DNA from 3 places in the Paraglaciecola sp. L3A3 genome. Region 1 is predicted to be linked to each of the others. Evidence: predicted binding sites of a transcription regulator. Region 1 holds the regulator's gene; each other region holds the start of a gene.
What was found. The regulator FliA, encoded in region 1, starts transcription of late flagellar genes. The targets are predictions, from matches to a motif close to CTAAAGNTNNNNNNNNNNNNGCCGATA.
Positions count from the first base shown of each region.

Region 2: pomA (flagellar motor protein PomA) is a predicted target of FliA. The motif match lies at 3,117-3,143, and genes of this name have one in related genera.
Region 3: GQR87_RS00485 (DUF5610 domain-containing protein) is a predicted target of FliA. The motif match lies at 7,474-7,500, and genes of this name have one in related genera.

Region 1 covers NZ_CP047023.1:1,631,881-1,642,041, forward strand. The annotation lists gene flhA (flagellar biosynthesis protein FlhA) at 1-919, shown strand, start outside; gene flhF (flagellar biosynthesis protein FlhF) at 952-2,250, shown strand; gene GQR87_RS06845 (MinD/ParA family protein) at 2,247-3,113, shown strand; gene GQR87_RS06850 (RNA polymerase sigma factor FliA) at 3,110-3,841, shown strand; gene cheY (chemotaxis response regulator CheY) at 3,880-4,263, shown strand; gene GQR87_RS06860 (protein phosphatase CheZ) at 4,297-5,061, shown strand; gene GQR87_RS06865 (chemotaxis protein CheA) at 5,075-7,174, shown strand; gene GQR87_RS06870 (chemotaxis response regulator protein-glutamate methylesterase) at 7,230-8,345, shown strand; gene GQR87_RS06875 (ParA family protein) at 8,419-9,204, shown strand; gene GQR87_RS06880 (chemotaxis protein CheW) at 9,194-9,907, shown strand; gene GQR87_RS06885 (chemotaxis protein CheW) at 9,932-10,161, shown strand, end outside.
Region 2 covers NZ_CP047023.1:1,423,270-1,433,430, forward strand. The annotation lists gene dxs (1-deoxy-D-xylulose-5-phosphate synthase) at 1-1,829, opposite strand, end outside; gene ispA ((2E,6E)-farnesyl diphosphate synthase) at 1,876-2,760, opposite strand; gene GQR87_RS05885 (exodeoxyribonuclease VII small subunit) at 2,766-3,011, opposite strand; gene pomA (flagellar motor protein PomA) at 3,272-4,036, shown strand; gene GQR87_RS05895 (flagellar motor protein MotB) at 4,040-4,975, shown strand; gene GQR87_RS05900 (hypothetical protein) at 5,368-5,718, shown strand; gene GQR87_RS05905 (DUF692 domain-containing protein) at 5,811-6,662, shown strand; gene GQR87_RS05910 (DUF2063 domain-containing protein) at 6,662-7,423, shown strand; gene GQR87_RS22530 (hypothetical protein) at 7,539-7,661, shown strand; gene apt (adenine phosphoribosyltransferase) at 7,711-8,247, shown strand; gene dnaX (DNA polymerase III subunit gamma/tau) at 8,288-10,161, shown strand, end outside.
Region 3 covers NZ_CP047023.1:120,293-130,453, forward strand. The annotation lists gene ompR (two-component system response regulator OmpR) at 1-410, opposite strand, end outside; gene GQR87_RS00470 (GGDEF domain-containing protein) at 629-1,555, shown strand; gene GQR87_RS00475 (phosphoribulokinase) at 1,596-2,495, opposite strand; gene amt (ammonium transporter) at 2,706-5,747, opposite strand; gene GQR87_RS00485 (DUF5610 domain-containing protein) at 5,994-7,445, opposite strand; gene trmA (tRNA (uridine(54)-C5)-methyltransferase TrmA) at 7,603-8,700, shown strand; gene fabR (HTH-type transcriptional repressor FabR) at 8,697-9,332, opposite strand; gene GQR87_RS00500 (fatty acid desaturase) at 9,462-10,161, shown strand, end outside.

The DNA of each region.
Region 1 (10,161 bases):
ACGTAAAAAATTATCTCAAGAGTTAGGTTTTTTAATTCCGCCAGTGCATATTCGCGATAATTTAGATTTAAGCCCTAATAATTATACCATTGCTATGTTAGGTGTGACTGTGGGGGAATCTGAGCTTAGCCATGACAATGAGCTAGCGATTAATCCTGGGCAAGTATTTGGCAAGCTAGAGGGTAAAGTGACCACTGATCCTGCGTTTGGTTTAGATGCAGTTTGGATTAAAGCTAATCAAAGAGAGCATGCACAAACCTTAGGTTATACGGTTGTGGATGCTGCCACTGTAGTAGCCACACATTTAAGTCAATTATTAACCAACAATGCTTATCAACTATTGGGCCATGAAGAAGTTCAACAGTTGCTCGATTTACTTGCTAAAAATAGCCCTAAATTAGTTGAAGGCTTAGTACCGGATATCTTGCCATTAAGTACTGTGGTCAAAGTATTGCAAACGCTTTTATATGAAGGTGTACCTATAAGGGACATGCGTAGCATAGTGCAGACACTATGCGAATTTGGCCCGAAGAGTCAAGATCCTGATGTACTAGTCTCTGCAGTACGTATTGCTCTAAAACGATTAATTGTCCAAGAGATTAACAGCGGCGCCCCAGAAATACCTGTCATAACTCTGGCGCCAGAGTTGGAACAGATGTTGCACCAGTCACTTCAAGCAGGTGGTGCCGAAGGTGCTGGCATCGAGCCGGGTTTAGCTGAACGTTTACAAAGTTCACTAAATGAAGCGACTCAACAACAAGAGTTAGCTGGTGAACCGGCAGTATTATTGACTTCAGGCATGTTACGCCCAGTTTTATCTAAGTTTTTAAAACATTCAGTGAGTGGGTTACATGTTCTTTCATATCAGGAAATTCCTGATGATAAACAAATTAAAATCGTGAGTGCTGTGGGTCAATAATCTGACACAATTGAAGTACATTAGGGGGTTATGTGAAAATCAGACGTTTTTATGGTAAAGATATGCGAGACGTGCTTAAACAAGTCAAAGACGAGTTGGGCGGTGATGCTGTTATCATGTCAAATAAAAAACATGCGGACGGAATTGAGATTGTCGCAGCTTATGACAAAGAGCCTGATGCTCAGCTTCCCCGTCAAACTAAACCTCAAGTTGAAAATAGTGTCAATGCTCAGCGAAAAACACCGACTTTAAGTGAAATTATTGGTGATAATGGGCCTGATAGTTTAAAAGCTTTGCTTGAAAAACAATCACAATCAGTGACAACTCAGACTGAACCTTTGGTCCAGCCTGAGCGACCTTTGGTTACTCAGCCGGTTCAACAACAAAATTCAACTCCTCAGGAACACTCTGCCTTAAAAGAAATGAGGCAGGAATTATCATCATTGCGTAATATTCTACAGTTCCAGATATCAGGTTTAATTAATCAAGAAAATAATCGAAAACATCCATTGCATGGTTATTTAGTTGAAAAACTATTACAAATGGGTATTTCAAATACATTAGCCGAAGAAGTGGTTGCCTATGCGCCCGAATCTGCTAATGAACGAGAAGCTTGGTTATTTTTACTTAAACTTTTGGCTAATAGATTGCAAACTAAAAGGGATGATATTCTTTCCCAACCTGGTGTGGTTGCACTAATGGGACCTACTGGTACCGGTAAAACTACCACAGTAGCTAAACTAGCTGCCCAAGCAGCACAAAAATATGGCGCAGAACAAGTTGCGGTAGTGACTATTGATAATTACAGAATTGGTGCCTTTGAGCAAATTGCGACTTATGGAAAAATTATCGGTTGTTGTGTAAAAAAAGCGCAAAATGCCAATGAATTATCAGATTTACTTTATCAATTTAGGAATAAACGTTTAGTATTAATAGATACTGCAGGTTTTGGTCAACAAGATGCTAGACTAATCAAGCAGTTAGATACTATTAAACAAAATTCTTGTGTTACTATTAGAAAATATTTGGTGATGCAAGCCAATTGCCAGTATCGTGTCATGCAACAAACGATTAAAGAGTATCGACAGATTTCTTTACAAGGGTGTATATTGACCAAGCTGGATGAATGTTACAGTCTTGGAGAGGCGATAAGCGTGGCGATAGAAAATAAATTGCAAATTTGTTATTTGACTAATGGACAGAAAGTGCCTGAAGATATGCAACCCGCAGATACGAAATTTTTAATTATGAGTGCAGCAAAGCTTTATAAAAAATTCGGTTTACTTCATACTGAAACAAATCACATTACAAATGCAGCAGTGGCAGTATGATTGAGGACCAAGCAAGTAGCTTAAGAAGAATGAATCAATCTAGACTTATAAAAGTAATAGCCGTGACAGGCGGTAAAGGTGGTGTAGGTAAAACTAACATCACACTTAATACCGCCATCTCATTGGCTCAACAAGGCAAACGCGTTATGGTACTAGACGCGGATTTAGGTCTTGCCAATGTCGACGTATTGTTGGGATTGAGGGTTGAAAAAAACTTATCTCACGTCTTGTCTGGTGAATGCACCTTAGACGAAGTGTTAGTTGAAGGCCCATACGGAATAAAAATTGCGCCAGCTACATCTGGCAGTCAATCTATGGCTGAACTATCACCTACCGAACATGCTGGTCTGATTCGAGCTTTTAGCGAATTACAAACGCAAATTGATGTGTTAATTGTTGATACTGCTGCTGGGATTTCGGATATGGTGTTAAGTTTCTCCAAAGCTTCTCAAGACATATTAATGGTGGTTTGCGATGAGCCTACATCGTTAACTGATGCCTACGCATTGATTAAGATTCTAAATAAAGAACATGGCATATTTAGATTTAAGATTGTCGCTAACATGGTGCGTAGCATGCGTGAAGGTGATGAATTGTTTACTAAATTAACAAAAGTGACTAATCGATTTTTAGACGTAGCGTTAGAGTTAGTTGCAGTTGTACCTTTTGATGAAAATGTACGTAAATCGGTGAGAAAACAAAAAGCAATTGTTGATGCTTATCCTACTTCTCCTGCCGCTATGGCAATTCGTCGATTAGCTAAAAAAGCGATTGAATGGCCTATTCCTAATCAGCCTGGAGGACATCTAGAGTTTTTCTTAGAGCAATTGGTATCTAAAGACGTTGTGTGCAATAACCGGTGAGTAGTAAAGCAGCTGCTTATCAACAACTTGCCAATAAAAACGATTTAGTTGAACGGCACGCTCCGCTAGTCAAGCGGATCGCCCACCATTTGATGGTTAGATTACCCGCTAGTGTGATTGTTGATGATTTGATTCAGGCTGGAATGATCGGATTATTAGAAGCTTCAAGAAACTTTGATGGCAGTAAAGGTGCAAGTTTTGAAACCTTTGCAGGAATCCGTATACGAGGTTCAATGCTTGATGAAATTCGCAAAGGGGATTGGACCCCAAGATCAGTGCATAAAAATGGTCGGGCAATCACAGAAGCGATTAATCAAGTCGAACGAGCTACCGGAAGAGATGCTCGAGACATAGATGTAGCAGAAAAATTACAAGTCAGTATTGAAAGTTATCACCAGATGTTAAATGAAGTTAATGCTGGAAGGATAGTCGGTATTGAAGATTTAGGGGTTACCGAAGATGTGGTAACGACTGAACAAACTAAAGGTTCTAATTCACCTTTTGATGAACTAGTTCAAGGTTCATTTCAAAAAGCATTAGCCGATACAATCACCACTTTGCCTGAACGAGAAGCGATTGTCTTGTCCTTATACTATGACGAAGAATTGAATCTTAGAGAAATTGGTGAAGTTTTGGAAGTGAGTGAGTCCAGAGTAAGTCAAATACATAGTCAAGCAATGTTGAAACTTAAGTCACGTATGCAATCTTGGCGTATAAACGAAAAATAAAATTGTTAATAGAGGTTGGATCCTCACCGGAGGTGGTTTTGGATAAAAACATGAAGATTCTTGTTGTGGATGATTTCTCAACAATGAGAAGAATTATTAAGAACTTACTTAAAGATCTTGGTTTTACAAATATACAAGAAGCAGATGATGGAAACACTGCTTTACCTATGTTGCAACAGGGCGATTTTGATTTTGTCGTAACTGATTGGAATATGCCTGGAATGCAAGGTATAGATTTATTAAGGGCAATTCGCGCTGATACTGATTTAAAACATATTCCAGTGTTGATGGTGACTGCTGAAGCCAAAAAAGAACAAATTGTTGCTGCAGCTCAAGCAGGCGTTAATGGATATGTTATTAAACCTTTTACCGCTGCAACATTAAAAGAAAAATTGGCTAAGATCTTTGAACGTTTAGGTTAAATTCAGGCAGACCGAACTAAAAGGAAAGACTGTATGACAACCTTAAACAAACCGCCAATTTCTTTGGAAGATGCCAAAAAACTAGTGTCTTTAGTTGAGGCGGAAGAGCATCAAGCTGCTCATGATTTGCTCGAAAAAATTCATACAAATAATTCAGTTGAACTATTCTCAGAAGTTGGAAAATTAACTCGTCAATTACATGATTCATTGAATAATTTTCAATTGGATCCTCGTATCATTGATATGACGAATGAAGATATACCTGATGCTCAAACGCGTTTAACGTATGTTATTCAAACCACTGAAGATGCAGCTAACAAAACTATGGATCTGGTTGATACTTGCATGCCTATCGCCGAAAGGCTAAATGAAGGCATACGCAATATCGCACCTGAGTGGGATAAGTTAATGGCTCGTAATCTGCAACTTGGGGACTTCAACCATTTAGCTAAACAAGTTGATAGCTTCTTTAAAGATAGTGCAGAGGAAACGGCTAAACTGAGTAGTTTGTTAACTGAAGTATTACTTGCACAAGGTTATCAAGATATTACAGGGCAAGTTATCAGAAGAGTGATTGAGCTTGTTAAGGAAGTGGAAGATAACCTAGTTTATATGTTAACTATGTTTGGTGGAGTGGAAGCCAAGGATACCGATATAACTCATAAAAAGCTTAATATATCTGATGATCAAGCCGATATGATAGTGGCTGAAGGTCCAATTATGGATGCAGACAGCAGAGACGATGTGGCGTCAGATCAAGATGATGTTGATGATTTGCTTTCAAGTCTTGGATTTTAGGGGTAAATGAAATATGGCTTTTGATGTTGACGAGGAAATACTTCAGGACTTTCTGGTTGAAGCGGGAGAGATCTTAGAACAATTACAAGAACAGCTCGTTGATTTAGAGAATAACCCAGAAGACGCCGATCTGCTTAATGCTATATTTCGGGGCTATCACACAGTAAAAGGGGGGGCAGGCTTTTTATCTCTAACCGAATTAGTTGAAATTTGTCATGGTGCTGAGAATGTTTTTGACGTGATGCGTAATGGCCAGCGTACTTTAACACCAGAGTTAATGGATGTTATTTTACAAGCTACTGATCTAGTCGTACAAATGTTCGATAACGTTAAAGCTGGCGAGGCCCTTGTCGCAGCAGACCAGTCCTTAATAGAAACACTTACTCGCCTGAGTGCGCCTGAATCACTAGATAAACCTGTTATTGTACCAACCACTACATCAAATGATGTGCCAGTAAACTCCGCAGACGATTTTAGTGAAGATGAATTTGAAGCATTATTGGATGAGTTACATGGTGGCTCAGCTCCAGCATCAAAAGAAAATGTGATAGCGCCAAGTGATGCAGATTCTAACGATGATATCAGTGATGACGAATTTGAAGCATTATTAGATCAGTTACATGGAAAAGGACAATTTAAAGGTGATGAACCGATTTCTGTTGCACCTGAGTCTTCTAAAAAGGAGCCGGTTGTTGCAGCAAGTTCAAATGATGATATTACTGATGACGAATTTGAAGCGCTTTTAGATGAATTGCATGGCAAGGGTAAAGGCCCTGCAGAGCAAATTGAAAAACCAGTAGATAAAGTTGTAGTACCACAACAAACAGCAAAACCTTCTGTTACAGAGCCTAAAAAGACAGCTGTCCCAGCAGCAAAAGCAAGCTCTACAGCTGCGCCAATTAAAAAAGAAGAAAGAAAAGTTGCAGCGCCTCCACAAGCTGAAACGACTGTGCGGGTCGATACTAAACGCTTAGACCAAATTATGAATATGGTAGGTGAGTTAGTTTTAGTTAGAAATCGCTTATTAAGTTTAGGTCTTACTGTGAATGACGATAGTATGACTAAAGCCATCGCTAATTTAGATGTTGTCACTGGTGACCTCCAAGGTGCTGTGATGAAAACACGTATGCAGCCAATCAAAAAAGTTTTTGGCCGTTTTCCCCGTGTTGTCCGTGACTTAGCTCGTACCTTAAAGAAAGAAATCACTCTTGAGCTTGAAGGTGAAGAAACAGATTTAGATAAAAATTTAGTAGAAGCTTTGGCTGATCCTTTAGTGCATTTGGTGAGAAACTCAGTGGATCATGGCATCGAAATGCCTGAAGAGCGCAAAGAAGCTGGTAAGCCTGCGATGGGCACGGTTAAGTTATCTGCGTCTCAGGAAGGTGATCATATTCTGTTAAGTATCATTGATGACGGTAAAGGTATGGATCCTGAAAAGTTAAAAGAAATAGCCATATCTAGAGGTGTACTTGATGCCGATACCGCGACAAGAATGACTGATGTAGAAGCTTTTAATTTGATTTTCGCACCTGGTTTCTCTACTAAAACAGAAATATCTGAAGTGTCTGGTCGTGGTGTTGGTATGGATGTGGTTAAAACCAAGATCAATCAATTAAACGGCTCCATCAATATAGATTCAAAAATGGGAATAGGTACAACTTTAGAAATTAAAGTACCATTAACATTAGCTATTTTACCGACATTAATGATAGTAGTGGGTCAGCAAACTTTTGCTTTACCTCTTGGCTCAGTGAATGAAATTATTAATATGGATGTGACTAAAACCAATACGGTTGATGGTCAGTTAACTATGATAGTGCGTTCAAAAGCTATACCACTCTTTTATTTAAGAGAATGGTTGGTGCGCAATCAGAATCCAGCTGAAATTGATAAGGCCAAAGGACATGTTGTGGTAGTGCAAATTGGTACTCAACAACTAGGTTTTGTGGTGGATGCTTTAATTGGTCAAGAAGAAGTAGTAATTAAACCTTTAGATGAATTGTTGCAAGGTACGCCTGGAATGGCAGGTGCAACGATTACAAGCGATGGTGGCATTGCTCTAATATTAGATGTGCCTGCCCTTTTAAAAAGGTACGCGGCTAAAAGATCTTAAGTATTAGGCCAATAGAATTTAATAATGGCTTTAAATAAAGGCAGAATAGCTGAAAATGGCATACAGGATATTAATAGTTGATGATTCAACTTTTTTTCGCCGAAGAATCAAGCAGATACTAGAAGAAAATGCTGAATTTGAAGTTGTAGGTGAAGCAAAAGATGGGGTTGAAGCAATCAAGAGTGTTGCTTTATTAAAACCTGATGTGGTTACCATGGATATTGAAATGCCGGTAATGGATGGGATCACAGCCGTAAAGGAGATCATGTCACGAACGCCAGTCCCTATCCTGATGTTTTCTTCACTTACCAGTGAGGGTGCTCAAGCTACTTTAAATGCTCTTGATGCCGGTGCCCTAGATTTTCTTCCTAAAAAATTTGAAGATATTGCGTTAAATCGTAAAGAAGCTATATTGTTGTTACAAAATAGAGTCAAAGATTTATGTAGGCATAGAAAAGTTGGTTTTAGTCAAAGGAGGTCTTCTGCACTCGCAGGAGGTTCTTTAGCGGTTAAAGCTAGATTATCTACTGAAGTTTCGAGTAGAAATACAAGTTTATCTTCGTTATCTAAATCATTTATCAGTAGCAATAAAAAATATAGCTGTTTAGCAATTGGCGCTTCTACAGGCGGGCCGGTTGCATTACAGAAAATTTTGACTGAGTTACCAGCAAATTTTCCAACCCCGATTTTGATTGTGCAACATATGCCCAGTACTTTTACGGAAGCTTTTGCGAAGCGGTTAAATGACTTGTGTAAAGTCACTATCACGGAAGCAAGGCATGGTGATATTTTAAAAAATGGTCATTGTTATTTAGCGCCCGGAGGTAAACAAATGATTATTTCTGGTTCAGAAGGCGCAGCTAAAATTAATATTTTAGGACCAGAACGATATGCATCTGAAACCTACAAGCCTAGTGTGGATTTAACATTTATGTCTTTATCTAATGTTTGTAACGGTAATGTTTTAGCCGTTATTTTGACTGGGATGGGGGCTGATGGTAAGGAAGGTTGTCGTGCACTTAAAGCTAAAGGCAGCACTATATGGGCTCAAGACAAAGATAGTTGCGTTGTTTATGGTATGCCCCAAGCCGTTACAGTTTCTAATATTGCGCAAAAAAATTATGATATTGCTGAAATGGCTGACAATATCAAAAAAGAAATAATTAAATAATCAATCAAAATTTACGTTTTCTGTACATCATTTTTTGAACTAGGGCTAAGCATATTAATATTTGGAGAGAATTTTGGTAGTTTGGACTGTTGCCAATCACAAAGGTGGAGTGGGTAAAACTACCACAACTGTAACCTTAGGCGGTTTGTTGGCACAAGCAGGTAAGCGTGTATTACTTGTTGATACCGATCCCCAAGCATCAATGAGTTATTATTTTGGAATTGATTCAGAGCAATTGTCTTCAAGCTTATATGACGTATTTATTGACGCCAAAAATTTAAACAAAGATAAAGTGATGGATAGTCTGTGTTCAACTAAATTGGACTCTTTATTTATTTTACCCGCGACCATGGCATTAGCGACTCTTGACCGGAAGTTAGGTACACAAACGGGGATGGGCTTAATTTTACGTCGGGCACTAGATAAAGTATCAGACGAATTTGATTTTGTGATTGTGGATTGCCCCCCTGTTTTAGGAGTGTTAATGATTAATGCTTTGGCTGCATGTGAAAGGGTGATTATTCCTGTTCAAACTGAGTTCTTAGCTTTGAAAGGTTTAGACAGAATCATGCATTCTATGGAGATAATGCAAAAGTCATTAGCTAAAACCTTCGCTTTTAGCATAGTACCTACTATGTATGATAGACGGGTTAAAGCAGGAATAGATTCCTACCGACTATTAGGTCAAACCTATAAGGAAAATGTCTGGGAAGGGGTTATTCCTATCGATACCAAATTTCGTGATGCAAGCCAAGCTCAAAGTCCACCCTCAGTTTTTTGTCCTAAATCGAGAGGGGTGATTGCCTATTCTAAATTATTAGATTATTTACAAAGTTTGGAATGTAATTATGGCAAGTAATCCTTTCGCCAATGAAGATGTGATGGACGATTATATGTCAGCTTTGCTGACAGAAGAGCCAATAGCCGATGAACTCCATAGGCAAACTGTTGAACAATTGCTTAAGACTGCCCCGTCTGCTAGAAGTGAACCCTATGATCCCTTGATTAAAAAGCGTATTAAGGTTGAGCCGATAATAACTAAAGTTATTATCCCTGAGGTCGAAGAAGAGTTAACAACAGTAAAAACCAGAGCTGAGGTTATTTTTCCTGTTGTGCCTGAAACGAAATTTCAGGTGCTGTTATTTGAAGTGGCTGGTATGACCTTAGCAGTACCACTCACGGAATTAGGTGGTATCCACCAAATTACCAATATTAACCCCTTATTTGGAAAACCGAATTGGTTTAAAGGGGTGTTGTTACACCGCGAAGAAAAATATAATGTAGTAGATACAGCAAAATGGATAATGTCAGAAAAATCAGCCGAAAAAGTGGCTGAATCGACAAAATATCAATATCTTATAGTTTTAGGTGAAAGTGGCTGGGGATTAGGTTGTGAAAATCTAATAACGACAGAAACTTTATTACCGGATGATGTTAAGTGGCGAAATGTAATGGGCAGTCGCCCTTGGTTATCTGGAATGATTAAAAAGAAAATGTGTGCTTTGTTAAACGTACAACAAATGATAAGTATGCTAAACCAAGGTTTAAGCAGTAGTGATTAGTTTTTATAGGCCGGAGCAATAGGAATGAGTGGCGAACGAAATTCAAGCAATACAGTAGCAGAAAATGGTGACGAGGTTTTACAATGGGTTACCTATAAGTTAGGTGAAGAAACTTATGGTATCAATGTGATGCAAGTACAAGAGGTGCTCAGATATTCTGAAATAGCCCCTGTGCCCGGCGCTCCTGATTATGTGCTAGGTATCATCAACCTAAGGGGAAACGTTGTCACTGTCATTGATACACGTTCTCGTTT
Region 2 (10,161 bases), 210 kb from region 1:
CCTTTACAGTCTAACCCCAACTCTGCGTACATTTCTTGTTGTGTACCTTGCATAATAAACTCATCAGGCAGACCAAGTTGTAATAGTTTACTGCTGTGTTTCGAAGAGATTAGATATTCAGCTACGGCACTACCCGCACCACCCATGATGGCTCCATCTTCTATGCTGACAAATAACTCATGATCAGCCGCTAGTTGGTCAATAACATCAGTATCAAGAGGTTTAACAAAACGCATGTCAATGACAGTCGCATCTATTTGTTCTGCTGCTTGTTGTGCGTAGGGTAATAAAATACCAAAATTTAGGATGGCCACTTTTTTACCTGGGCGAATACTGCGGCTTTTACCTAAGACAAAAGCAGACATTTCTTTAGTGGGTTCAACACCTGTGGCAGACCCCCTTGGGTATCTGACTGCGGCTGGTTTATTTAGAGTATGGCCAGTGTATAACATTTGACGACATTCATTTTCGTCAGCTGGGGTCATAATCACCATATTCGGTATACAGCGTAAAAACGAAATGTCAAATGCACCTTGGTGTGTGGGCCCATCGGCGCCTACTAATCCGGCGCGATCAATGGCAAATAATACCGGTAGTTCTTGTATTGCTACGTCATGGATCAATTGATCGTAAGCCCGCTGCAAAAAGGTCGAATAAATGGCCACAACTGTATTTAAGCCTTCTTTGGCTAAACCAGCGGCAAAAGTCACAGCATGTTGTTCAGCTATGGCTACATCGAAATATTGTTCGGGAAATTTTTGAGAAAATTTCACCATACCAGAACCTTCACGCATTGCTGGGGTGACGGCCATTAGTTTCGGATCTTGGGCCGCCATGTCACATAACCAATCACCAAATATTGCAGAAAATGACGGATCGCAAGGTGCTGCTTTAGGTAATTCTTGGGCAGCGGGATTAAATTTAGGTACAGCATGAAACTTAATTGGATTTTGTTCGGCAAGCTCGTAACCTTTACCTTTTTTGGTCACCACATGTAAAATCTGCGGGCCTTTAATATTACGCATATTACGTAAGGTATCCACTACACCATTTACATCATGACCATCTATTGGGCCAATATAGCTAAATCCTAATTCTTCAAAAATGGTGCCTGGTACTACCATACCTTTAATATGTTCTTCGGCACGGCTAGCGAATTCTTTGATAGGGGGCACTGTGCTGAGCAATTTTTTACTGCCGTCACGTATAGTATTGAAAAAATTACCAGTTAATAAACGGGCTAAGTGACTATTTAAGGCGCCGACGTTTTCAGAAATAGACATTTCATTATCATTTAAGATGATCAACATATCTTTGCCAATGTCTCCACCATGATTAAGTGCTTCAAAAGCCATCCCTGCGGTCATAGCTCCATCACCAATTACAGCTACTATCTTGCGGCCTAACGCTTCTTTTTCTGCAGCCACAGCCATGCCTAAAGCGGCACTAATTGAGGTAGAAGAATGGCCAACTGCAAAGGTGTCATACTCACTTTCTTTAGGCCAAGGGAAAGGGTGCAGACCACCTTTTTTACGAATGCTTTGCATACGATCCCGGCGACCCGTAAGGATTTTGTGGGGATAAGCTTGATGGCCAACATCCCATAATAATCTATCGAAAGGGGTGTTGTAGACATAATGTAAGGCGACGGTTAATTCAACGGTGCCTAAACCCGAAGCAAAATGCCCACTACTTTGACTGACACTGGTCAATAAATATTGACGCAGTTCAGTGGCCAATTGATGTAATTTTTCTTTAGGCAACTCTCTAAGCAATTCTGGCGTTTCAGCCAAGGCAAGAGTGGGGTAGTGAGCTATATCTAGGGTCATTAAATGAGTTTCAACTAATTAAAATAATTTTATTCGGGTACTCAATTTAATAAGTACGATGAATAACGAAGTCGGTAAACGAGACCAACAGCTGGGTATTGTAAGGCAAAGCGCGCAAAGCTTGAAGCGCTTGTTGGTGAAGTTCGTCAAGATAAGTCTGTGCTTGCCTTAATCCCAGCATGGCTGGGTAGGTGCTTTTATTTTGCGCTTGGTCTGAACCTTGCGGTTTTCCTAGGGTTGTTGAATCACTAGTGACATCTAAAATATCATCTTGCACCTGAAAAGCTAAACCAATTGTTTGTGCATATTGCATTAAATGTTGTTTGTTTTCTGGACTTACATCATCTGCAAGGCTAATTGCCATTTCAACACAGGCGATTAATAATGCGCCGGTTTTTTTGTTGTGTAGTTGTTCTAACTGTTTTTGACTAATTTGTTGATCAGTGGCAGCTAAGTCCATTGCTTGCCCGCCACACATACCATTATAGCCAGCTGCTTTACTTAAAATACGAATTAGCGCTATACGTTTACTGTCTTGCCTCAAAGGGTAATGACATAAAATATCAAATGCTAAAGATTGTAATGCATCTCCTGCAAGGATCGCAGTCGCTTCGTCAAATTGAATATGACAGGTTGGGTGACCACGGCGTAATTCATCATCATCCATGGCGGGTAAATCGTCATGGATTAATGAATATGCGTGAATCGCTTCAATGGCGTTAGCTGGACCGTCTAAATCTTCACTCGACACGTTTAACATTTGTCCGGTTGCGTGAACCAGAAAAGGCCGCATTCTTTTACCGCCAATTAATAACGCATATAGCATAGCCTGCTTTAATTTATCAGCATGCCCAGGAAGTGATTCAATCGCGTCAGTTAAGCCCGAATCGACTCTTTGTTTAGTATTTTTTTGAAAAGTATTTAAGTTCATTCAATTTACTGATTGTTGGTCTCAAACACATCCAATGTTTGATGGCCATTTTGACTGGTTAAAATTTGAACTTTTTGTTCTGCATCTTTTAACTGTTTTTGGCTGTGTCTTGCCAAAGTAATGCCTCGTTCAAAGTTTTTTAAGGCTTGTTCTAAAGGCAATTCGCCTTGTTCCATGCTGCTGACTAACTCTTCCAATTCTTGCATAGATTCTTCGAAGGTTAGTGATTCCGCTTTTTTACGACTGGTCATAGTTCATCTACCTAGTGACAGGCTTTTTTTCGACAGGCACGCACCTTACCTGAGCTCAAAAAAGGGGTCAAATATTTAATGATAATGTGATCGAGTGAGGTGGGACTATAGAAATATTTATTAAAGTCGATAATATGATGTAGAAAGCATTAGCTTAATTTATCTATTTACTTGTTGTGTAATGTATTTAAATTGTCAGTTATCAAAGTAACGGTTAACCGTTGATTAAATTTTAGCTTTATTAGGATTGGGAGCGCCACGTGGATTTAGCAAGCATAATCGGTATTCTGGGAGCTATTGGCTTTGTTATAATGGCCATGATTCAGGGTGGCGATATAGGTATGTTTATTAACGTGCCATCAATATTAATCGTATTTTGCGGAAGTTTATTTGTTGTTTTGTCACAGTTTACTCTTGGGCAATTTTTTGGGGCAGGTAAAGTTGCTGGTAAAGCATTTATGTTTAAAGTAGATGCACCAGAAGTATTAATTGAAAAAATTGTCGAAATGGCAGATGCCGCCCGAAAAGGTGGTTTTTTGGCTTTGGAAGAAGCTGAAATCGACAATCCTTTCATGCAAAAAGGGGTCGATATGTTAGTGGATGGCCACGATGTCGACATCGTAAAAGCGACACTGAGCAAAGATATCGCCATGACAACAGAGCGCCATGATTTTGGTGCGAGTATATTTAAAAACCTCGGCGATGTTGCCCCTGCGATGGGCATGATAGGTACCTTAGTAGGTTTGGTGGCGATGTTATCAAACATGGATGATCCAAAATCTATTGGACCTGCAATGGCGGTAGCACTTTTAACCACCTTGTATGGTGCAATGTTAGCCAATTTATTGTGTATACCGATTGCGATTAAATTAGGACATAGAAGCGAAGAAGAAAAATTAAACCAAAAGTTAATCTTAGATGGAATAGTAGGTATTGCTGATGGACAAAATCCTAGAGTGATTGAAGGAATCTTAAAAAATTATATTGCTGCTAGTAAACGTGGCTCTGACGAAGAAGCTGAATAACTCATGTCTGAAGAAGAATGCCCTAAATGTCCCCCAGAGGGACTCCCTGCATGGATGGGGACTTTTGCTGACTTAATGTCACTATTAATGTGCTTCTTTGTACTGTTGTTGTCTTTTTCTGAGATGGATGTACTGAAGTTCAAACAAATTGCTGGTTCTATGAAGTTTGCCTTTGGCGTACAAAATAAAATAGAAGTGAAAGATATTCCTAAAGGCACTAGTGTTATTGCTATGGAGTTTAGACCCGGTCGACCTGAACCGACTCCTATTGATACTATTCAACAACAAACGACTGATATGACTCAAGAGATGCTTGAGTTTCAAGCTGGAAGTGAAGATTCGGCTGGTGGACGACAAAAACAACGTGGTGAAATGCGTGGTGGTGCAGCACAACAAACCGCATCAGAACAAACAACTAGTACTCGGGTAACCACAAATCAAAGTGCTGCTCAGCAAGAAATTGCCGAACAAATGAAAAAAGTGGCGCAACAGTTAGAAAAAGAAATTGTAGATGGGGCCGTAGAGATGGAGTCTTTAGGGCAACAGATTATTATTCGTATTCGTGAAAATGGCTCGTTCTCTGCTGGTTCTGCTTTTCTGCAACCACAGTTTGTGCCAATCCTACGAAAAATAGGTGCTTTGTTAGCCGAGATGCCTGGGGATATTGAAGTATCCGGGCACAGTGATAGCCAACAAATTTCAAATGAGTTGTATCGTTCAAACTGGGATTTATCATCTCAACGAGCAGTTGCCGTGGCGGAAGAATTAAGAAGAGTTGCAGGTTTTAATGAAAGTCGAATGTCAGTAGTCGGTAAGGCTGATACTGCACCTCTAGACGAAGGTACAAGTGCACAAAATAGAAGTCGTAATAGACGAGTAGAAATATCAATTAATCAAGGTAAAGCGAAAATATCTGATCCAATCTCAGTGTTAGAATAATATTTGCCTGCATTTTTAGAATTTTGGTTATTAAGATCCATTGCACTAAATAACCTGAGCTAGGGATAAACCGAACCTCTCGATAACGCTATTTTTGCGCCTAGCGCGTTGGATTTTCTAGTAATAGCCCGCTATTACTAGAAAAACCGCCTTGCTATACACGAAAAATTTCGTCATCGTATAAACCTTAATCCAAATATAACTCAGGGTTTATTTTTAAGTATTTGAATTATTTATAAAATTTAATTTGAAACGACACTCATTATCCCGAGTTCAGGTTAAATAATATATCTAGCAGTCAAAATGAAATTAATTTTATTGATTTAGGGTCATATACGGGAACATATATAATATTCCGTTTATTATTAAAATCATTTAAAGGAAACCAAAATATGACAAAAATTAAAAAAACAACTATGGCTACGACTTTAGGCGCTGTTGTCATTGGTTCTTTAGCTTCTGTTAGTCTGCAAGCAAATGCTAGTCCTTTTGGGATGCAGTCTTTAGAGTCTGGTTATATGCAACAAGCCCCAGAAGGTAAGTGTGGCGAAGGCAAATGTGGCGAAGGCAAATGCGGCGGTGACAAAAAAGCTGAGAAAGAAGGCAAGTGCGGTGAAGGTAAATGCGGTGGCGACAAAAAAGCTGAGAAAGAAGGCAAGTGTGGCGAAGGCAAATGCGGGGGCGACAAAAAAACTAAAAAAGAAGGTAAGTGCGGCGAAGGTAAATGTGGTGGCCAAGCCTAGTCTAATCTGCTCAAACACAGATTAGACTAATATTATTTTTTAAAGCCGGCTATTTGCCGGCTTTTTCAATTTAAATTGAGATTACTAACCTTATGGAAAAAAAGAACCTTGCTGGTGTTGGATTAGGTTTACGTCGTGAGATGTTAGATCAGCTATTACCTGAGATCCCTGATGCAGTTGACTTTTGGGAAGTCGCTCCTGAAAACTGGATCCCAATGGGGGGCAGGTTTCAAAAAAATTTACAACAATTTACCACGACACAAAACTTTGTGAGTCATGGGTTATCTCTATCTATTGGTAGTCCTGATCCTTTGGATGTGGACTTCGTTAAACAGGTGAAAACCTTTTTAGATCAGCATGATATCTTGTATTACAGTGAACATTTAAGTTATTGCTCAGGACAAGGCCACATGTATGACTTGATGCCGATACCTTTCACTGAAGAGGCTGTAAAACATGTAGTAAATAGAGTCCAGCAAGTTCAAGATATTATTGAGCGGCCTCTGTTGTTAGAAAATGTATCTTATTACGCTGCACCAGGTCAGGAAATGTCTGAGCAAGAATTTACCTTGTCTGTATTGCAAGAATCTGGCTGTTTAATGTTATTGGATATCAATAATATTTACGTGAATTCAATCAATCATCAATATGATGCAGAAGCATTTTTAGCAGCTATGCCCAGCAATAAAATAGTCTACGGACATATTGCTGGACATTTTGATGAAGCTGATGACCTTAAAGTGGATACTCATGGCGCAGATGTGATTGAACCTGTATGGCAATTATTACAAAAAGCCTACGAAATTCACGGTGTGTTTCCCACATTGTTAGAACGAGACTTTAATATTCCTCCTATCCGAGAATTGTTATTAGAGGTAGAAAAAATTAGACAAATTCAGCAGTTATTTGATAAGTCTCAGCAGCCCCAAAGGCAATTTGTCTAATGAAATCATTGAAACAAGCGCAAATGGATTTTGTGGCTCATATTAAAAATCCAGATGAAAACCCTTACCAAGGAAATATTGAAGATAGGCGCCTACAAATTTATCGAGAGCTATTTTTTAATAATGTGGAAGGTTTTATCAGCTCTGCTTTTCCGGTATTAAAAAGTGTATATAGCCAGCAAGATTGGCAACAATTAGTCCGAATTTTTTTTGCTGAACACCAGTGTCTTTCCCCTTATTTTATTGATATCAGTAAGGAGTTTGTAGATTACCTGAGTTCAGAATATGAACTGACTAAAAATGATCCCGTCTTTATGCAAGAGTTAGCTCATTATGAATGGTTAGAACTTGATGTCAGTGTGCGAATATCATCACAAACCTTGTCACCTTGGAATGGCACCGATCTTGTCAGTCATGTAAGCATGTCTGAACTGGCAAGCTTAGTTAGTTATCAGTACCCAGTTCATCAGATTTCGTCAGATTTTCAACCGACTGACAGCTCAGAAATTGTTTATTTAGTGGTGTACAGAGACATTGAGGACGAAGTGCATTTTACTTTAGTTAATCAAGTTACCGCACATTTAATAAATATTATTCAAAACGTTGCTTCGATTTCAACTCTACAGTTGGTTGAAAAAATGAGTCTCGCTATGCCACAATTAAATCAACAGCAAGTTAGTGATTCTTTACAACAAGTGCTACGACAGTTATTGGGTCAGCATATTTTATTGCCTATCCATGAAGATAATAAATTGCTTTGAGATAAGCACTTCTTAGTTTTAATACTATCAATTTAATCGACTTTGGATTACCATCTGCGGCTGAATTTTAGTTGTTCTATTTAAGGGTTAATCCCCGCTATTTTGGAGAATCTCGATGCACGATGAGAAAGAATTTAAAGACCCATTTAGTTTTACACACTTCCTGATTGCTGTAGGTTTGTTAGTTGCACTACCTTTGATGCATGTTGTGATTGGTTGGTTTGTTTATTACATTTAATACTACTAGCTTATTCAATTAATCTAGCTACTTATAAACGGGGAAGTACGTGCCCGCAGCATATATAAAATCAGTAATTCGAACAGTTCCTGATTATCCAAAAGCTGGCATCATGTTTCGTGATGTCACCTCAGTATTAGAAGATCACAAAGCTTATTCTTCCGCCATTTCTGAAATGGTTAAACATTTCGCACCTATGGGATTTGATAAGGTTGCAGGCACTGAAGCAAGAGGTTTTTTGTTTGGTGCACCTCTGGCTATTGAGCTAGGAATTGGTTTTATACCGGTTCGTAAACCTAATAAATTACCCAGAGAAGTGATCAGTGAAAGTTACGAATTAGAGTACGGCACTGATTGTTTAGAAATGCATAAAGATGCCGTTAAGCCGGGTGAAAAAGTATTAATGCTTGATGATTTATTAGCAACAGGTGGCACTATGATCGCTACTGCTAATTTGATTCGACGTTTAGGTGGAATCGTCGAGCATGCTGGTTTTGTTATTTCGTTACCTGACTTAGGTGGCGAACAAAAACTGCTTGATATTGGCGTAACTAGTTATTCTATTTGTCAATTTGAAGGTGAGTAACTGTCCCGATGGACAAAATTAAAGCGGATAGTAAGCGACTATGAGTTATCAAGTTTTAGCACGAAAATGGCGACCTAATCGATTTGCCGAATTAGTGGGCCAAGAACATGTGGTCACTGCTATATCCAATGCTCTTGATAATAATCGGTTACATCATGCTTATTTATTTACCGGTACTCGAGGGGTCGGGAAGACCACCATAGCTCGGATTTTCTCAAAAAGTTTAAACTGTGAGCAAGGGTTAAGTGCAACGCCTTGTGGTCAATGTGGTACTTGTCAGGAAATTGAAAATGGTAACTATATTGATTTATTAGAAATCGATGCCGCTTCTCGGACCAAAGTCGAAGATACCCGCGAATTATTAGATAATGTGCAGTACAAGCCAAGTCGAGGACGATATAAAGTCTATTTAATCGATGAAGTTCACATGTTGTCTAAACATAGCTTTAATGCCCTATTAAAAACCCTTGAAGAGCCACCTCCTCACGTAAAATTTTTATTAGCGACCACTGATCCACAAAAATTGCCTGTTACTATTTTGTCTCGTTGCTTACAATTTAACTTGAAAGCCTTGTCCCGTGGGCAAATCGCCAAACAATTAGATTATGTGTTGAGTGAAGAAAGTCTTCAATTTGACAAAGATGCGCTGACTCAATTAGCACGAGCTGCTCAAGGCAGTATGCGAGATGCATTAAGTTTAACTGATCAAGCGATCGCTCAAGGTAATGGTTTTGTTGGTCTACAAATAGTCACCGATATGTTAGGCCTGATGGATAAAAATCAGGTATTAAAATTAGTACATGCTGTGGTGCAAAAAGACAGTTCGACTGTGATGCAGCAAGTTGAATTAATGGCAATGCAAGCCCCTGATTTTTCGCAAATATTGGCTGAGATCATGAGTTTGTTACATCAAGTAGCTTTAACTCAATTTGTGCCTGATGCTTGCAAACTAGAAACCATTTCAGCTAGAGCTATTTACCAATTGGCAAAATCTGTTCCTGCTGAACAAATTCAGCTGTTATATCAAATCGCCCTAACAGGTAAAAAAGATTTGCCCTACGGAGCCGATCCCCGTACAAGCTTAGAAATGACTTTATTACGTATGTTAGCGTTTTGTCCTGATAATTTACAATTGGATCCAACTGAAATAGTTGCGCAAACTCCAGCAGCACCACAAATTTCCTCGCCTTCAGCCGCGCATGCTCAACAGCAAGCTAGCACTGATGATACACCAATTGGACAAACTGTTAGCCAAATCGAACCTGTTGCCGAGCTTCCTTTGGTGGAGCCTGCAGCAGAAGTAATACCTGAAGCACAACAAACAGCGAGTTCACAGCAAAATAATCAACAATATACCCAACAATCAGCAGAACAAAATTTATTTGAGCAACAACAAGATATCCTAGCTGAAGCTCAAGATATGGGATTTCAAGACGCTGATTATAACGAATTACAGCCAGTGACTTTAGAGGACTCCTATTCTCAAAATAGTGTGCCTGAAAATCAACAAGCTGTTGTCGACAATACACCTGCGCCAGCAACTTCTAGTACTCAAGACTTAATTGCCTTGCGTAATAGACTGAAACAAAACCAGTCTGCACAGGAGGAAAATTCAGAACAGGTAAAAAAGTCTGAACGCACTGAGTTACCAAATTTAGCCTCGATCCGAGAGCAAAACCAAAGTAAGCAGACCTCTAGTGCTAATATTGAACAACAGCAGTCCTCTGCTGAAACTGATAATCACTTCACAAAGCAAGAGACTACTGAGCTTACTGCGCCGCTCAATCAACCGGTTGATCCCGTCGATAATAATCAAGAAAGAGTGATTTCTGCACCTGTTGAACCAGAGCTTCAAGTTCTACAATCTGAAACTGAGCATATTCCCCCTTGGGCGTTAGAGGCAGTAGAAAATAA
Region 3 (10,161 bases), 1.5 Mb from region 1:
TGTTCTTCTAATGATGGTGCGCCAGGTGCTTCTGTTGTTTTACGACGTAGAACAGCTCTTACTCGAGCTAATAACTCTCTAGGGTTAAAGGGTTTGGGTAAATAATCGTCCGCACCCATTTCTAGGCCGATTATACGATCAACTTCGTCACCTTTGGCTGTGAGCATAACGATAGGAATTTCATTTTCTTTTTGACGTAGACGACGACAGATAGAAAGGCCGTCTTCACCAGGTAGCATAAGGTCTAGTACAATTAAGTGGAAATTCTCTCGCTCTAGAAACCTATCCATTTGTTCTGAGTTAGCAGCGGCCCTTACTTGAAAGCCTTGCTCAACTAAATAACGTTCTAATAAACTGCGTAAACGCATGTCATCATCGACTACTAAAATTTTGGTGGTTTCTTGTCCCATACTTTATTCAGCTCGTAACAATTACTTTAATTGCAACACTATAAGTGAAAGCTAAGTGATTCAAAAGGTTGCTTTGCCTCAAGGAGTCTTTGCTTTGTTACAAAGTTTGTCATTTGAACCCTATTATCTAAGGCAAACATGACTATATTTACTGTAAATATGTTAATTATAGTTAACTATGTATAATTAGTTAATCTTGGTCATTCTGATAGCTGTATATGAATAATGGATTTGCAACATTAGCATCGCGTATTGGTGACTTTCTAAATGTCACTCAAGACGGCTATGCTATTTTTTGTATGCAAGATAAATTGATTGGTTGTAACCAAGCCTTCGCTGATATTATGTATTTAGATATTAATCATATTGTTGGTAAAACATTTGATGAGTTATATCGTGTCATTTATGAAAAACAACAAGGTCCAAAAATCAATAGCAATGATATTGATGCTTGGTTAAAAGATGCCAGCTTAAAAAGACGCTCTAGAGACTTTAGATTATTTGAAGTTGATTTGGTGGATGGCCGCTGGTTTCTAATTTCAGAGCAAACTTTAGCTAATGGTGATTTATTATTACAAGCTAAAAACATTACTAAACAGAAGATGATTGAGCACAGTTTATTTGAACATAGCACGCAACTATCTAATTTGGCTGCCACCGACGAGCTAACTCAAATAGCTAATCGGCGCTGCTTTATTAGCCATGTTCAAGCTGAATTAAAGCGTTGTGAAAGGAGCAACTTGTCTGCTGTTTTTTGTTTGTTAGATATAGATTTCTTTAAAAGAATTAACGATAAATTCGGCCATATTATTGGTGATAGGGTCTTGGTAAAGTTAGCACAGGTTGTGAAAAGATTTTTACGAGAATATGATCCTTTTGGCAGAATCGGAGGTGAAGAATTTGCTATCTTTCTACCTGAGACCAACATGTTACAAGCCAAAGATATTATGCAACGTTTATGTGATCTTATTGTTGAAACTAACTTTAATTCTTCGCAACAATCAATAAATTTGACAGTTTCAATTGGTTTAGTTGAAAACTGGAATGGAGCCACCTTTGAACAATTGTATAGCAACGCTGATGTGGCTTTATTTGAAGCCAAGGGGGCAGGGCGTAATCGGATTGCGGTGTTTGAACAAATTTAGCTAAATGACCTCGTATCAATCCAGAATACAATTCAAATTCTTATTCACTCACCCAATCCATTTGAAAACCAGCGCGGCGTTTTTTGTCTAAAAGTTCTTCTAATAGAGGCATTAATATCAATTCCATCGCCAACCCCATTTTTCCACCGGGTACCACTATGGTGTTAATACGTGACATAAAAGCACCATCGATCATTTTCAATAAATAAGGATAATCTACTGTTTTCATTTCACGACGAAAACGCACAACAACAAAACTTTCATCTTGACTGGGTATTTCTCGCGCACTAAATGGATTAGATGTATCTACAGTGGGCACTCGCTGAAAATTAACGTGCGTACGTGAAAATTGGGGAGTAATGAATTTAAAATAGTCATCTAGACTGCGTACTATGCTACTCATCACGGCTTCACGAGAGTGGCCTCTGTCGTTGGTGTCACGCACTATTTTTTGGATCCACTCCAAGTTTACTATGGGAACCATGCCAACCAGTAAGTCCACATGTTTGGCAACGTCAACTTCATCATTGGTTACTCCACCATGTAGACCTTCGTAGAACAGTACATCTGTATTTTCAGGTAAATCTTGCCAAGGTGTAAATGTACCTGGCATTTGGTTAAACGGAACGGCTTCATCAAAGGTATGCAAATATTGCCTATGCTTACCCATGCCGGTTTCACCATATTCTTTGAATAAAGATTCTAACATTTCGAAATCATTGGCTTTGGGGCCGAAATAACTAATATGTCGACCTTGTTCCTGAGCTTTACGGATCTCTACTTCCATTTCAGGACGGGTAAATCGATGGAAGCTATCACCAGCTACAACAGCAGCATTAACCGATAAATTACGGAAAATATGTCTGATCGCATTAGTAGTCATAGTTGTGCCTGCACCAGATGAACCGGTGATTGCAATTACGGGGTGTTTAACTGACATTCAATATATTTACCTGAAAAATGAACAACATTTATAAGCAAGCTTGGCTTCGGGGTCAAGAACTACCGTATTTTAACTTTACAAGATTAATCATGAAGTGGGTACTTACTTGTTTATAATAGCCTTTTTTAATAGGTTTACTTGGATTTATTACTAAATATTGAAAACTATATAAAGGTAATAGAAAATAATTTAGGTTTGTTATTAATACTATTTTTTAGCATTGTTTAAAATAATATTAGAAACTTCATCAGCTGGTATCGGTTTATAAAAATAAAACCCTTGAAATATATTACAGCCATTGTCGAGTAAAAATTGTTTCTGCATTTTAGTTTCTACTCCTTCGGCCACAGCCTCTAATCCCAAGTTTTTTGCTAGATTAATGATAGTGGCGCATATTTGGCCGTCTTCTATTGTGTTGGCACATTCATCCACAAAAGAGCGGTCGATTTTAAGTATGTCGATAGGCAGTCGTTTCAGATAATTAAGTGAGGAATAGCCAGTGCCAAAATCATCAATTGATATTCTAATGTTTAACTCTTTTAGCGCAGCCATCGCATTGATGCAAAGTTCAATATCCGTTAATAACACCCCTTCGGTGATTTCAAATTCTATTAGTGAACCGTCGATGTTATAAATTTCGAACTGAGTTTTAACATAGGGGATTAGGTCATCAGAGACTAAATGTTTACCTGACAAGTTGATAGAAATGGGCACTAAAGAAATACCTTCATTTTGCCATTGCTTAATTTGAGAGAGGACTAGTTTAATGACTTTTCGATCTAAGTTAATGATTAAGTTTGACTCTTCCGCAAGGGGAATAAATTCAGCTGGGGAAATTAACCCTTCAGTAGGGTGTACCCATCGAATCAGTGCCTCTAAGCCAACGATTTCTTTGTAACCATTAACTTTAGGTTGATAAACCATATGTATTTGTTCATCAACTTGGAGTGCTTTAGTCATTTGTTGTTCAAAATTAAATTGCCTAACCGATTTATTCATCATTTCTTGATTGAATATTTGGTAATTATCTCGGCCAAGTTGTTTAGCGTGATACATGGCCACATCAGCTTGTTGGATTAATTTCGAGGCATCTTGTTCTGTCGAAGAGCAAAATGAAATACCTATACTTGTCGGTATATTAATTTCACGGCCTTCTAAGGTTATTGGTTCTCGCATTTGGCTAAGAATTTCGTTGGCTTTGTCATGCACAAATTGAATACTTTTTATGTGGTTAAATAAAACAATAAATTCATCTCCACCCCATCTAGCAATGATATCTTTTTTTGCCGTGACATGAGTTAAACGTTCGGCTACTTCTTTTAATAATTTATCACCTGCAGCGTGGCCTAGTGTGTCATTAATATTCTTAAAATGATCTAAATCTAAAAAGAAGATGGCTAACTCTTGGCGAGTTTTTTCGATGTTTAATTTTTGGATGTTTTCAATTAAGTATGTACGGTTGTATAGGCCTGTTAATGGATCACTATAGGCTAATTGCTTTAATTTATTCTGTAATTTAGTTTGGCGTGTCGCATCTCGGATATGTAAGGTAAATTCGTTTCTTAGTTCACTACCTAAATTGGCTCCCGTTATAGTAATTTCGGCTGGAAACTTTTCCCCTGAACTGCGTAATAAAAATGTGGTATTTCTACGATTATAAAGTAAGCCCTGAGAGGCAGAAAACTTATGCTTTAGACTGTTCATAGCATTAGCTTGTTCAGCAGATTCAATAAATAATTCAATAAAACTTCGACCTAATACATTATCTTTTAAGTAGCCAAAAGTTTTTTCTGCTGCAGGATTAAACTCAATTATATTACCATCAAGATCGATACTGACGATACTATCCATTGAAGAATTTAAAATCGCAGATTTACGCTTTTCACTGGACCGAAAATTAACAATAGCCTCATCTCGTTGAGATATCTCGTTGTTAACTCGATTAATTACTTGATTATATTGTTGGGCTATTTGTCCAACTTCCGTAAAGGGCTCCACTGGTACAGGCTTAGAGAATTGGCCTTCATCTTGCTGTTTTTGCATATTTCCAAGTAAACCTATAAGTTCAGTTGATGCTCTATGCTCAGATATATTCATACCTTGAATTTCTTGTTCTGCAGTAACCCGTAATGCGATAAAACGACCAATGACAGTCAGAAAAATAAAGCTCACAGCAAAACTATAAGCATTGACCGAAATAATGCCTATAAGCTGAGTTACAAATAATTCACTACGCGTTAGAGGTGTTTCGAGCAAAGTTAAGTCCGCAAAAATAGCTACGGCTATAGTGCCCCAAATACCAGCAAATAAGTGCACAGGCACAACACTCAAGGCATCGTCTAATTTGAGTTTTTCAAGTAGAGCTGCACCCATATACAAAATTAAGCCAGCTATCGAACCAATAACCGCAGATTCTGCAGGAGATAGTGCATGACAACCGGCAGTTATAGCAACTAAACCAGCTAATACTCCGTTTAGTATATAGCCAACATCAATAAAGCGGCGTTTATAGTAGTGGCAAATGGAACTAAAGAGGCCACCCCACACTGCAGCAATGCAAGTATTCAATATTATTTTGGGAACTGAGTCGTTGAAAGCTAAAGTGCTGCCGCCGTTAAAGCCAAACCAGCCTAGCCAAATTAATAAGGTGCCTAGTACTGATAGAGGTAAATTACTACCTGTTGGCAAGTTATATTTTGAATCAAACCGGCCGATACGAGGTCCAATTATAATGATAGCGGCTAATGCAACACTTCCTCCTACAGAATGAACAACAGTAGAACCGGCAAAATCAATAAACCCAATTTCTTGTAACCAGCCATGATTTTCAGGACTAAAAAAGGAAGCCCAAGCCCAATGTCCTGTAATTGGATAAATAACACTGGCCATAATAACGGTAATCCATAAATAACCAGTAAAAGTCATTCGTTCAGCTACGGCCCCAGACATGAGTGTTGCCGCAGTACCACAAAACATTAATTGAAAAACAAAATAGCTAATTTCATAAGGCGAGTTATCTTCACCAAAAAAGAAATTTGAGGTACCGAACAAGCCATTAACAGAGCTGCCAAACATTAAGCCGAAGCCGAAAAGCCAAAATATGATGGTAGATAGAATAAAATCAGAAATATTTTTAGCGGCAACGTTAATGCTATTTTTACTGCGAATTTTTCCTGTTTCTAAGCACAAAAACCCCGCTTGCATTAGAAATACTAGGAAGGCAGTCAGTAAAAGCCATGATTCTGTCATTTATTATCCTTGGTTTTAGTCTAGCTAGTTTGCTAGAAAAAACCGTGAATTCAAAGTTTTAATAGTTGGTTTATAGATATTCGCTGCAAATATTTTTGTTCAGGAGAGAATTATGACCTGTTTAACTGTTTTCACCATTATTCTTTAGTTGAATTTGCTCTGAACACAAAAAGAAAATGGGTTTATAGGTGTGAGTTTCACCTCGATTCAGTGATTTTGTGCAAGACTTATCGAGGTGAAATATCATTAAACTTGAGGTTTAAATCCTATAGGAAGGTTGTCTATAAGTTTTTGGTTAAAATCGTTAAAGCGATGAATAGCGGTAATTAGGTCAGGCGTAGCAACATCGCCTAACCTATTTATTAATTCATTCACCACATTTTCGTATGACTTACTGTCTTCCAAGTGGAGTCTAGCGCCGTCTAGTACATTGAGAAGCTTTTCTAAATAATCGGCTACAGGTTTAACGGCTTTACTTGGGTCTTCATTTTCTAGATTATCTTCATCAAAATGAGATACGGCTTCATAGGCTTTGATGACTTGTGTATTTTCAACTTTGGTCAGTTGGAGAGCAAACCCGGTTAATTCTTTATCATCGAAACCCAATTCTAAGGCTTGATTAAAAGCAGTTTCAATGTCTCCATTAAAAAACTCTTCTGCCAATACGTTGACATCATTGACCAACTTACCAATTGCTTGTAACTCGCCCTCATCTAATTCACCGGTTACAGAAAATGAAAAAGATTGCTGTTGATAATAAATTGCATTTAATTCGGATGCAGTTTCAACCGTTGTTTGTTGAGGTTGTGCGCTTTGTTGAGCTTCCTCAGCTAATTCCTCAACCTTATCATCACCTGATTTAGCTGTGGTTACAGCACTCGGCGCAGTTGTTGCGGTGTCTGCTGCTGCATTAGCTGCTACTTTTTCGTCAACAGCTACTTGCACTGCTGTTTCAGAGGTTTGTTCTTCAACAACTTCGGTTGGTGTAGCTAATTGTTTGATTTCTTTTTGACTTAATTCAAAGGATTCTAGGTCTTCAAATCTGATACTAACTTGATCTCCATCTCTGGTACGGATGTTTAATTCACCCATTTCTAATTTGGCATATGAAACATCTGTACTTTTAGTTACAGAATTAGCTTGCGTTGAAGTATCGTCTTCACCAGCTGTGGGATCAAATATTTGTTGTCTAAGTGCTTCAATACCTTGTTCAATTAACTTTTTGCTGTTACTTATGCCTTTTTCTATTTCATCATTTAAAAAGCCAGCCAGATCCTTTTCGGCCATTTTTATGCCTTTTAGTACACCAGAGGTTGCTTGTTCAAATAATTTATTTAATTCAGCTTCATCTGCGCCGGAGTTTTTGGCATTTTTAATTGCACCGCCAACAAATTTCAGGACATTTTTTGCCACTTCTTCGAAATCAAACATGGAATTATTTGATTCTTGAGATTTTTTTTCTGAAAAATTTGGCTTTTGATTATTCACTTCTAAAGTTGAATTCAAGGCATTAGAAAAAACTCTTACGCCAAATGTAGCACTTGAACTAAACTTGTCGACTTGTAAAGAAATAAAATTACTTTGCAAATCAGCAGCTTGCTTTAATCCTGAATCTCGCAATTGATTTTGGATACTCTCTTTACTGCCTAAATGTTGTGGCTTGTCGTTTAAAAAATCTTTTATTTGATTAATATTCATAATGTAAACCTCTCTACCCTCAACACTTTATCGGCCGTGTTTGTTCAAAATTTAGCCCGAGTCACTAAAAATTCATAGTTGTGGCTATAAATATTGCAGTATTGGTTAAAACCCTTTACCTTGCGCTTTTTTCTAGAAGTATGAAGGATATGAGACTATGCGCCCAACTGAAATTAAGGCAGACACCTACGCTGAACAACTACAGTACAAAGCAAATTTTGTAGAGAGTAGTTTTGCGCAATATAAAATGCCTAAGTTGGAAACGTTTGCCTCCGATCCTTTGCATTATCGAATGCGTGCTGAATTCAGAGTATGGCATGATGGTGATGACTTGCACCATGTTATGTTTGACCAAGAAAGTAAAGAAAAGTATCAAGTGCATCATTTTCCACCCGCAACTCAGCTGATAAACGATGTCATGGCAGATTTAATTGCCGCTTTAAAAACGAATGAGACTTTACGCAGAAAACTATTTCAAATTGATTATCTCGCCACTCTTAGTGGTGAAATCATTGTGTCTTTGTTATATCACAAACCTTTGGATGAAAGCTGGCAGCGTGCTATGCAAGCGTTACGTTCTAAATTGAGAGAGTCATACGTAGTAGACATAATAGGACGAGCTAAAAAACAAAAAATAATTTTGGATAAAGATTTTGTTACTGAAACATTATTAATTAACGAACAACAATATTCCTTCAAACAAATTGAAAATAGTTTTACTCAGCCTAATGCCAAAGTGAATATACAAATGTTGCAATGGGCTTTAGATATTACCAAAAACAGTGAAGGAGATTTACTTGAGTTATATTGTGGTTCAGGTAATTTTTCCGTGCCTTTAGCGCAAAACTTCAATCAAGTTTTGGCTACTGAAATATCTAAGACATCGGTTGCTGCGGCACAAGATAATATTCGACAAAATAATATCGATAATTTAAAAATTATTCGTATGTCGAGTGAAGAATTTGTCCAAGCCCAGCAAGGGATAAGAATTTTTCGTAGGTTGGAAGGTATAGATTTACAGTCTTATGACTGTAGAACAGTGTTAGTTGATCCACCTCGTGCTGGTTTAGATGAGACGACTGTTGATATGATAAAAGCTTATGAAAATATTGTATATATCTCCTGCAATCCAGAGACGTTGAAAGATAATTTAGATACCTTGCTAAAAACCCACAAGGTCACTCGGTTTGCTTTGTTTGATCAATTTCCTTATACCCACCATGCGGAATGTGGGGTTTATTTGCAGAAAATTTAAGATGATTTTTTTTGTTTTACCGCTAATAACGCGCCATTTGCAACAAATCTAAGTTGTAATTTTACCCGTGACGCGACCTTTTTTTTCTGTTCTTGAGTTGCGTCTAAAGCTTCGGCTCCAGCACTAAATACCAATTTCACCATAGCTTCTGCTTGCAGGTTTGCTATGTTATCGGGTAGTTCTGTGCTGGCAATTGTATAGTCGGTTAATTCAACATTGAAGTGTTTAATTTCACGTAATACAGCTGCTCTAAATGCCATAGATGTACCGGTATGTTCACGCAATAACAAACGAAATTCATTGTTGTTGGTTGTAATAAATTCCATGAATGTATCTACAGAAGTGCTAATAACACCACCCCCAGAAGCTATTCTTAGTCGTGCTTGACGCATTAATTGGCGTAGTGCTAATCCTGCCTCGTCAACTAGGGTCAGGCCTAATTCATCAATATCTTTAAAGTGACGATAAAATGATGTGGGGGCAATGCCAGCGGCACGTGCGACTTCTCGTAAGCTTATGCTTGATAAGCTACGGTGTTCATCTAACAATGAAAAGGCGGCTTCTATTATCGCTCTACGTGTGCGTAATTTCTGCTCTTGGCGGCTTAATGGCGATTCTTTGATGTTTATCATAGCGATCAATTCTAACGTAAAAAGGGGAGCAATAGACACTATAAAAAGTGGATAAATTCAACATATTGCTTGCTTAACGCTTTGAGCAAAGTAAAATAGCGTACACTTGTAAGCTGAAAGTAACTTTGAATGAAGAAGCCACGTCTTATCATAACCAATTTATTGGTATTTATTATAACCGGACTCATAGCCTTGGTTTTAGTGCCGTTCGAGGCATTTCAACATGGATTTGATGGAGTCGAAATCACAGCTTGTATTGTGTTAATTTATTTCTCTGGTATGTCGATTACAGCGGGTTATCACAGGCTTTGGTCCCACAAGGCATACGAAGCTAATGCTTTAGTGCGCTACGTTTTAGCTATCGGGGGAGCGATGGCGTTACAAAATAGCATCTTACATTGGTGTTCTGATCACCGAATTCATCACAGGCACGTAGATGATAACGAGCGTGATCCATATTCGGCTAAAAAAGGATTTTGGTTTTCTCATGTCGGTTGGATGCTAAGGGAATATCAGAGGCATAGATATACTGATTATAGTAATTGCCGTGATTTACAAAAAGATAAAGTTGTGATGTGGCAACATAATCATTACCTAGCTATTATGTTAATTGCTAACTTTGGCATACCTATCTTATTAGGTTGGTTAAATGGCGATATTTGGGGCATGTTGTTATTGGCTGGTGTGTTTCGTTTAGTAGTTGTGCATCATGTGACCTTTTTTATCAACTCTTTGGCACACATATGGGGAAAACAACCCTATACAGATGCTAACACAGCCCGTGACAACGATATTTTGGCATTCTTTACATTTGGTGAGGGGTATCATA